Regions from separate parts of the Flavobacterium sp. 120 genome, predicted to be linked through region 3. Evidence: riboswitches for the same ligand, from Rfam matches in the RefSeq annotation. Region 3 holds a riboswitch; each other region holds the start of a gene.
The links. A riboswitch is a leader RNA that binds a small molecule or an ion and turns the genes downstream of it on or off. The one in region 3 is predicted to bind S-adenosylmethionine.
Positions count from the first base shown of each region.

Region 1: another riboswitch for S-adenosylmethionine. It lies ahead of C8C87_RS01475 (alpha/beta fold hydrolase); the one in region 3 lies ahead of C8C87_RS06840 (Na+/H+ antiporter NhaC family protein).
Region 2: another riboswitch for S-adenosylmethionine. It lies ahead of C8C87_RS00090 (hypothetical protein); the one in region 3 lies ahead of C8C87_RS06840 (Na+/H+ antiporter NhaC family protein).
Region 4: another riboswitch for S-adenosylmethionine. It lies ahead of C8C87_RS08330 (SusC/RagA family TonB-linked outer membrane protein); the one in region 3 lies ahead of C8C87_RS06840 (Na+/H+ antiporter NhaC family protein).

Region 1 is NZ_RBKZ01000001.1:366,275-368,479, reverse strand. Features, by position in the region: gene thrA (bifunctional aspartate kinase/homoserine dehydrogenase I) at 1-86, opposite strand, end outside; gene C8C87_RS01475 (alpha/beta fold hydrolase) at 106-1,068, opposite strand; SAM riboswitch class I at 1,147-1,284, opposite strand; gene C8C87_RS01470 (hypothetical protein) at 1,516-1,725, opposite strand.
Region 2 is NZ_RBKZ01000001.1:11,360-13,564, forward strand. Features, by position in the region: gene C8C87_RS00080 (hypothetical protein) at 327-647, opposite strand; gene C8C87_RS00085 (hypothetical protein) at 675-1,064, opposite strand; gene C8C87_RS00090 (hypothetical protein) at 1,061-1,450, opposite strand; SAM-I-IV-variant riboswitch at 1,442-1,539, opposite strand; gene hsdR (EcoAI/FtnUII family type I restriction enzme subunit R) at 1,794-2,205, shown strand, end outside.
Region 3 is NZ_RBKZ01000001.1:1,592,813-1,595,017, reverse strand. Features, by position in the region: gene sucD (succinate--CoA ligase subunit alpha) at 1-183, shown strand, start outside; gene C8C87_RS06845 (hypothetical protein) at 399-821, shown strand; SAM-I-IV-variant riboswitch at 949-1,045, shown strand; gene C8C87_RS06840 (Na+/H+ antiporter NhaC family protein) at 1,100-2,205, shown strand, end outside.
Region 4 is NZ_RBKZ01000001.1:1,929,700-1,931,904, forward strand. Features, by position in the region: gene C8C87_RS08330 (SusC/RagA family TonB-linked outer membrane protein) at 1-1,067, opposite strand, end outside; SAM riboswitch class I at 1,316-1,415, opposite strand; gene C8C87_RS08335 (vanadium-dependent haloperoxidase) at 2,080-2,205, opposite strand, start outside.

The DNA.
Region 1 (2,205 bases), 1.2 Mb from region 3:
TTTACTTTATCGGTAATAATTGCAACTACTTTATTTATTCCGTCGCCATTCGATAAAGATTTACCTCCAAATTTTAATATTTTCATTGTGTTGTGTTTTTTTGGCTTAGAATATATCCTGAAGCAAATTGTGTAATTGTTTGTATTCTATCAAAAAAGCGTCGTGTCCGTGAATGGAAACGATTTCCTGATAGGTGACATTATTTTTATATTTTTTTAATTCCTCGTAAGTCGCTTTATTTTCATTTGCCGTAAAAAACAAGTCAGAATTGATTCCGATGATATGAATATCAGCTTCAATTTTTGACGTTATTTCTTCAAATGAATTGCTGTTTCTGGTAATATCTATCGTTTTCAACAATTGATTCATCATTTTATAAGACGAAATTTGAAACCGTTTTTGAAGTTTTTTACCGTGATGATCCAGCCAACTTTCAACATTGAAAATGGCTAATTCCTCATTAGTGGTTCTCTGAAATTTTGCAGTAAAAGATTCTGGAGTTCGGTAGCAAAGCATGGCATGAATTCGAGCGTCTTCAATAGGTTTTGAAGAATTCTTTAGAATTTGCTCCTGCAAAAAGCAATTGGCAATTAACCAGTCTGTCGATTTCCAATCGGTTGCGATAGGAATTAAATGTTGCGTGATTTTTGGTTCTAAAGCAACCAATTCCCAAGCAATTCCTCCGCCAACAGAACCGCCAATAATAGCATAAAGCTGTTTGATTTTAAGAAAATGAATGCCTTCAATAAAAATTCTGGCAATATCTCTGGTAGTAAAATCCGAATAATTTTCAATAACGGCATCATCAAAGCCATTTCCCGGAACATTAAAAGCCAGTATTGTATATGTATTGGTATCGATAGTTTTGTGCGCACCAATTAAATCATTCCACCAACCTTTTTCTCCCACAACTTGGGAATTTCCAGTCAATGCATGATTTACCAAAACGATTGGAGCGGTATGTAAAGCCGGTCCAAAAACTTGAAAACTTAAGTTTAAGGTAGGATAAAAAGCCCCACTTTCGGTGGTGAAATTTTGTACGGTAATAGATGTTGGTTTATTTTCCAATTTCAAATCTTTTATGATTTTTGATTTGTGTCTGGAAATATTAGAAAGAAAGCTAGAAGTGAACTAGAAGAATTCTTTGTGTTATCTTTCCTTTAGATTCTGAAATATCCCGAGGATTCGGGACAGAATAAAGGTAGAATGCAGCACCTTCTTCGATAAATCGAAGGGTTGCTAAGGCTTCATCGGGTCTAATCCCTCTGCCTTTCTTTATAACATTTCAATACGTTTTTGAACTTAAAGGCACAAATTAACTACTATTTTTTTAAACAACCAAATTTTTATCAAATTGGTTCTAATTGATTTATTGCAAATTGACTTGAAAAAATCGCACGCATAATTATTATCCCGACGAAAGAGAAAACACCATATTAGGGTTTTATCTTTCGTCGAAATCATAATTTGAGATTTACCATCAAAGATTCAAAAGCTAAAACAACCATCACTTTTTTAAATAAAAAGTTCTTCATTTTCTTTTGAATACATTTGGAACAGCAATGAACTCGGCACTATTTTTTGTGCCAAAGGATCATTTTTTGAAATTTCAAATCTTGGATTAGTCAATTCATTTTTTGAATCGATTTCCTTTTTAGTTTTGGTTCTAAAACTAAAGCTTTTTAGTAACCGAAATGCCTTTGGGAAATGTTTTGATGTGCTCATAATCTTTTAATTTATGATGTTAGTTTTGTTTTAAATTATTTTTGAATTCTGAAATTCTCTATGCTTATTAACTAATCTGAATAAAAAAACCCTTTTAGATGCGTATCCAAAAGGGTTTTTTAAGTTGTGTTATAACTTATACTTTTGGAATCAACAGACACGAACGCACATAATGGCATTGGCGCAAATCATATTTTTGACTTTAAAATTATTTGTATTCTGGATTTTCAGGTTATTCATTCTATGATTAATATTGTTTTATTTTCAGCTAAATAGAGTTCAAAAAAAAAGCCTCCCATTTTTTTGGGAGGCTTTTGCTATATAAATTTGAATTTAAATTTAAGCAATACACGACCCACAGGACTTTTCCTGAATGGCTTTTGACATATTACACACATTAAATTTCATGTTTCTTTTTTTGTTGTAACAAATATGCTAACTATTTCTGAATTTTCCAAATAAGTTTTAAAAAAAATACAA
Region 2 (2,205 bases), 1.6 Mb from region 3:
TAATGTTACAAATCACTGATACAGGGTATAAAATCCCTCGACCAGTGAACAACATAAAATTTCAAAACAAATCGTAGAAAAACATTTTTCAACTAGGGGGGTGGTTGTTTTAAAAATCGTTTTCCTTTTCAACCACCTACCCCATACTTTATATACAGTCCTTAGCGCCCCTATTTTTATAAAAAAATAATGAAATAGGCCTCTATAGTCTAATCTTGCTATTTTAATTGTTTTGTACAAGCTAAAGTAGCTACTGCCAAAAGCATTCTTAGAAATTTCGCATCAATAAAGTTGGCACTTCTGTTCAATGAATAATTGTTATTGCATTATCTTCTTGCATTAGGTTCAAACATAAGTCCAATATATTTTAGACTAAGTATAAACGCAATTACCATCACTATGATATAAATATACCTAAAAGCTACAAACTTATCTTTTTCAGAATTACGCCTCCTTATAAACTCAAGACATAAAATCATAAAAAATAGCCCTGAAAGCAAATATGGAATATTGTCTGATATATTATTGATGTATCCATAACCAGTGGATTCCTTTTTATCAACGTATTCAAACAAAAGCATGGATAGAAATAGTGGAAATGCTAACTCAATGCTACCTGTGGCAAGTTTAGTAATCGTTGTTTTCATAGATAATTATAGTTTAATGTTTTTTATTTAAATCCTTGGGTCTATTGCTCCATCAATTTCCAGCATAATTGTTTCGTCTGGAAACACTATCACTGTTCTATTTTGTTGCATTTTATTAAGCAGATGTAACCCCAATTTTATAATTTCTTCTTTAAACACCTCAATTTCTAACGGGAATTTAGGGTAGTTAATAAACTCAAGTTTTAAATGCTTTTCGTCTTGACCACTTAGCACAATATTACATTCACTTACAGATGCACTTAAATATATATTTGCTTCATCAATTCTTTGTTTTTGATATTCTTGAAGTTCATTAATCAGATAATCTTTATTGTAATGTTCTTCACTATAACCGATTTCCAAACCAAGTGTTATAATTGCTGTAAAGGTTTTTATTGATTTTGTTATCATTATCATTCTTGGGTATATTTAAACATCTCTATTTTATCGAATGTAAGATTTTGCACTGTAGCAATTGTTCTTGTTGAAAAAGCTCCCGAAAAAAAATAGGTAATTATGGCATATTCTTGATTGATATTTAATCGTTCGTAATTAATAGCTGGATAATACTCATACTGTTTTTTATTGGGTTTTTGAAGTTTCAAAAAAGTACTAACACCAGCTATACTTTGGTCGTATAAGTCTCGTTCTTCATAAACAGTATTGACTTCTTTAAGAGCATCAAAACTCAAATTATAAAACACAATATCAAAATCTAAATAAATTTTAAAGAGGTTGTCTTTAGCTTTATTAGATTGCAAATCGTGCGTTGCTACAAAATTAAATGGTGGTATTTTAAACATAATTTTTCCTTAGTTTAGGCTCATTGTTTCAGCACCTTCGCGTGTGGTCGCAGGTTGCTACTACTCAATTGTAGTTCTTAATGATTTTTCAAATATATAAATTTTAAAATAAATAATAATTAGAGCTGAACAAAAATTCATAATATCATTAAAAGTGGGTATAGTAAAATCCTACAAAATATCGTTTATTTACACAGGTGCAATCAAAACGAATTAAACAGAATGGAAGTGGTATAAAATAAGCAGACCGTTTACGGTTTTCTTCAATTTCATTCCATTGCTTTTTAGTATGTTTGTATGCAATCCAATATATTTAGTTTATTATACTTCAAAGCGTAAAAGGATGAACAAAAAATTATTTTCCGAAGCAGATATTAAAGAGAAGTTTATAACACCTGCAATAATTAATGCGGGTTGGGATGAACACACTCAAATTATTAGAGAGTATTCAATTACTGCTGGGCGTATTTGGGTAAAAGGTAAAATGACTGCAAGAGGAAAGAAACTTTTTGCTGATTACGTGCTTTATATTTCTGGAATTCCGGTTGCAATTATTGAAGCAAAAGAAAATAACCTTTCTATAAAGTCAGGAATTCAACAAGCGTTGAAGTATTCTAATTTAATGGATATTCCTTTTGTATTTAGTAGTAATGGTGATGGTTTTCATTTTCATGACAAAACAATTACGGATGGGGATATAGAACAGACTTTTCCTTTAAATGAATTTCCTTCACCTGATGTCCTTTGGGGAAAAT
Region 3 (2,205 bases):
GTTGTAGGTTTCATTGCAGGAGTTACTGCTCCTCCAGGACGTACAATGGGACATGCAGGTGCTATCGTTGGTGGATCTGACGATACTGCTGAAGCTAAAAAACAAATCATGAGAGAATGTGGAATTCACGTGGTAGATTCTCCAGCTGAAATTGGTAAAAAAGTAAAAGAAGTTTTAGGTTAATCTAAACTCTAATTAAATATTTTAAAAGCCTCACAATTTGTGGGGCTTTTTTATTATAAATTGAATTAAAGAAATATCTTTGCACTTTATTAAATGCATCTGTTTTTAAGATGTAATCCTAATAAGAACAAACATAAACGAATGGTTTCTAATGGGCCTCACGATTTTGTGGGGTATTTTTTTGTCGAAGCCAGTTCAAATAAAAATAAAATAATATGTACAAAGAGTTAAAAAAATTCAAAGTTAGCAATCAGTTTTCATTTACTACAGAAGATAGTTTAGCAGAAGTTTGCAATGCATCAGAAGGATCTGGAGTATTTTTAGTGTATTCAGTAGGAGATGAAAAAGAGTTAATTATGGTTGGTTCTACTGGAACTGTTCAAAATAACGGAACTTTGAAAATTAAAAATGGTGGTTTAAAAGACAAAATTGTTGAAGGACACCAATTTGCTAAAACTGGAAGAAAATATTCTTGGCCTGCACAAATGAAAATTGAAGACATCAGTACACTAGAAGTGGTTTGGTATGAGACATTCAACGATAAAACTAAAGTGATTCCAACATTTGTAGAAGGACAAGTTTTACAAAACTTCCTTGACGAAAATGGAAGACTGCCAAAATGGAATGTAGCTTTTTAATTATTTAAAGTCTGCCTTTCAACATCTTAATTATAATCGCGCTACATTTTTATGTGGCGCTTTTTTTTGAATTATCTTTTTTTGGAATAAAATTAGGCTAATTTCATAAATAATTAATTACTTTTGCACCCGTTATCACGAATCCTTCAATAGGATAGCAACCTGCAACAACAAGCAAGGTGCTAAAACGATAAGCCAAATCCTTTGGAAAAAATGTTGTTTACATTCCCATATTTAGCTTTGTTTTTCGTCATAATTTTTAATTTTAAATTTTTTTTATGACTTTATTTTCAAAAGAAAAAGGAAATGCCTTTGCCTTGATTCCTTTATTGGTTTTTATTTTTACTTTTTTAGGAGCAGGAATTGTTCTGAATGATTTTTATGCTTTTCCATCGCCAGTGGCAGTTGTAGTTGGTATCATAGCAGCCTTTTTACTTTTCAAATCCACTACTGATGAAAAAGTTGCTACATTGATTGCAGGATGTGGTGAAAGTAAAATCATGACCATGTGTTTAATTTATTTGCTAGCAGGAGCCTTCGCAGTAGTAAGTAAAGCGATGGGTGGAGTTGATGCTGTCGTGAATCTTGGAATAAATACTATTGATGTTGCTTATTTTCCTTTAGGAATTTTCTTGATTGCTTCTTTTTTATCAACTGCTACAGGAACATCAGTGGGTGCAATTGTAGCTATTGGCCCGATAGCTGTCGCATTAGCTGATAAAAGCGGTGCTTCATTACCTTTAATTTCAGGCGCTTTATTAGGTGGCTCTATGTTAGGAGATAATCTTTCGATGATTTCTGATACTACCATCGCAGCAACGCAGTCATTGGGATGTGATCTAAAGGACAAGTTCAAGATTAACTTATTTATTGCCTTTCCTGCTGCAATTTTGACTATTATGGTTTTCTTTTATCTTGATTTAAACTCGGATATTGTGACTGTTGCCATTGCAAAAAATGATTTTTCCTGGATTGCAATTGTACCTTATATATTAGTAATAGTATTGGCGGTAGTAGGTGTTAATGTATTTTCAACATTACTTATTGGAACTTTATTGGCAGGAATCATAGGTTATTTTAGTGGTTCGTTTACGTTAATGGAGTTCACTCAAAAGATATATGAAGGCTTTACCAGTATGACTGATATTTTCTTATTATCAATGCTTACTGGAGGTTTAGCAGCTATGGTAGATAAAGCGGGTGGAATAACGTATTTATTAGTTCAAATTAAAAAAAGAATTAAAAGTAAAAAATCAGCTCAAGCGGGAATTGGTGCTTTAGTGGGTTTTGCTAATTTAGCAATAGCGAACAACACGGTTTCTATTGTAATTACAGGACCTATTGCCAAAGAAATTAATGATGAATATGAATTGAATCCTAGAAA
Region 4 (2,205 bases), 340 kb from region 3:
TCTTTTGTAATTCCTTCCTGTTTGGAATAATTGGTTGAGAAAAAATATCTTGTTTTGTCTGTTCCTCCTGAAACACTAATATTATGATTTTGAGAAACAGCATCACGATATACCTGATCCTGCCAATTGGTGTCCACTCTTGAACCATCAGCTTTAAAAGACGGAAAGAAAAGTGCCGATGCTACAGCAGTATTATTTTCGTTCCCGCTTAATATTTTACTGTTTAAAACAGCTTCATTTTTTATAGTTTCAAATTGTGTACTGTTTAGTAGATTAGGCAGTCTGGTAGCTCTTGTAATTCCAACCCAAGTGTCGTAGGTTACTTTTGCTTTTCCTGCTTTTCCTTTTTTAGTCGTGACCAAAATAACTCCTCCCGCAGCACGCGAACCGTAAATAGAAGTTGAAGCGGCATCTTTTAAAATATCAATCGATTCAATATCTGAAGGATTGATATCTGCAAGCGGATTATTTGCAACAGCACTTGTTGTGGATACATCTCCGGAATTAACCGGAATTCCGTCAATAACCACTAAAGGAGCTGTACTTAATGAAATGGAATTTACCCCGCGAATTCTAATTACCGGAGTATCATTTAAAACTCCGCTCGGAGTAGAAACATTCACTCCTGAGGCCTTACCAATTAACGCCTGCTGAAAACTCTGCACAGGAATATCCTTAATTGTTTTAGATGTTACTCTTGTAGCGGCACCGGTAAATTCTTTTTTACTTTGCGTACCATAACCTACGACAAGTACTTCTTTTAAAGTAGTATTGGAAGGAACCAGTTTAATATCATTAAAAGACGAACCTGCATTTTTTTCGAGCGTTTCGTATCCAATATAATTGACAGACACTAACTTGTCTTGTTTTGTAATGGATAATGAAAATTTTCCATTAACATCTGTAACTACAGATTTTCCGCTTTCTGCAGCAATAATTGTAGCTCCCGGTAAAGGCTCGCCGTTATCAGAACCTGTGACGGTACCGCTGATCGTTCGTTCCTGTGCGCTCAGTATTCCAGGAAGTATACTGAACATAAAAATTAATACAAGTAAGATTTTTTTCATTGAGTTTGGTTTTAAAAAATTGGACATAAATATTCCCGGGCCGATGTCGAAATGGCCTATCAATAATGCTGATAAACAGGAATTGGTTTAAAAAAGACTAACGACTTTGCATTCGGAAAACTTTGGAATGTTTTTCTTTTGAGGGCATTTTAATTTGTTCGGAATTGACATGTAATTCTAGCTCAGTTTTCATTTTTAATTATAAAAGATTTTAATACTAATGAGCTTATTCAGATTTTATGAAATCTTTCTTATCTGTCCACCGAAGCGGAAGGATTTAGCACCTTATTTGGCAACAGGTTGCTAAGACATCACAGGGCCTACTCCCTCAGTCTTTCTGGATAAGTCATGTAGAAATTTTCTACCCGACAAATATATATATATTAATTCTATATAATTAGTAGAATTTAAAATTATTTTTTAAAATTATTTATTTACAAAATAAAATTATCCATAATTAACTGTATAACAAAAACTTATTAATTGTAAAGAAATTTAAGTAATGTTGATTTTATGAAGAAAATTCATTCTTATCATTAAAAAGAACAAATTAATAAATAATTCAATCATTTTTTTTGTAATTAGTTAGTTTATTAAATTCTTCAATTGTTTATTGTTCAAAGCCGAATTCCTTCTTTTTTTATTGTACAAATTTCGATGTATTCAAAAATTTCAAGTTTCGTATTTTCTCTAAAAATTAATTTACTGCCATATACCAATTTAGTTTTTATAATTTTTCCATCAATCCCCAACAGGACATCCAAACCAAATTCATAAAGCCAATGAAAGACAGCTACTAAATGTAGTAAGCCAATTTCTTTAAATCTTCCATAAAATTTATAGAAATTTGTCCCGTAGAGGTCACAAATTTAAATAAAAAAATAACGCAATACCCAATAAATAAAGGTGTTGCGTTTTTTTATGCTTTATAAAATCCCTACTATATCCATCAAGCCAAAATGAAATCTAATCTATAATTTGATTTTGACAAAGGATATAAATAGTATACTAATTAATTTTTAAAGGTAAAACTCCCATCATTGGATTTTAATATTTTTTGACCAATGTAGTTCCCTATTTGTTCTCCCTGTAAAACGCCGTTTTCAATAGCATCCCTGTAATGAATTCCTCCATATAA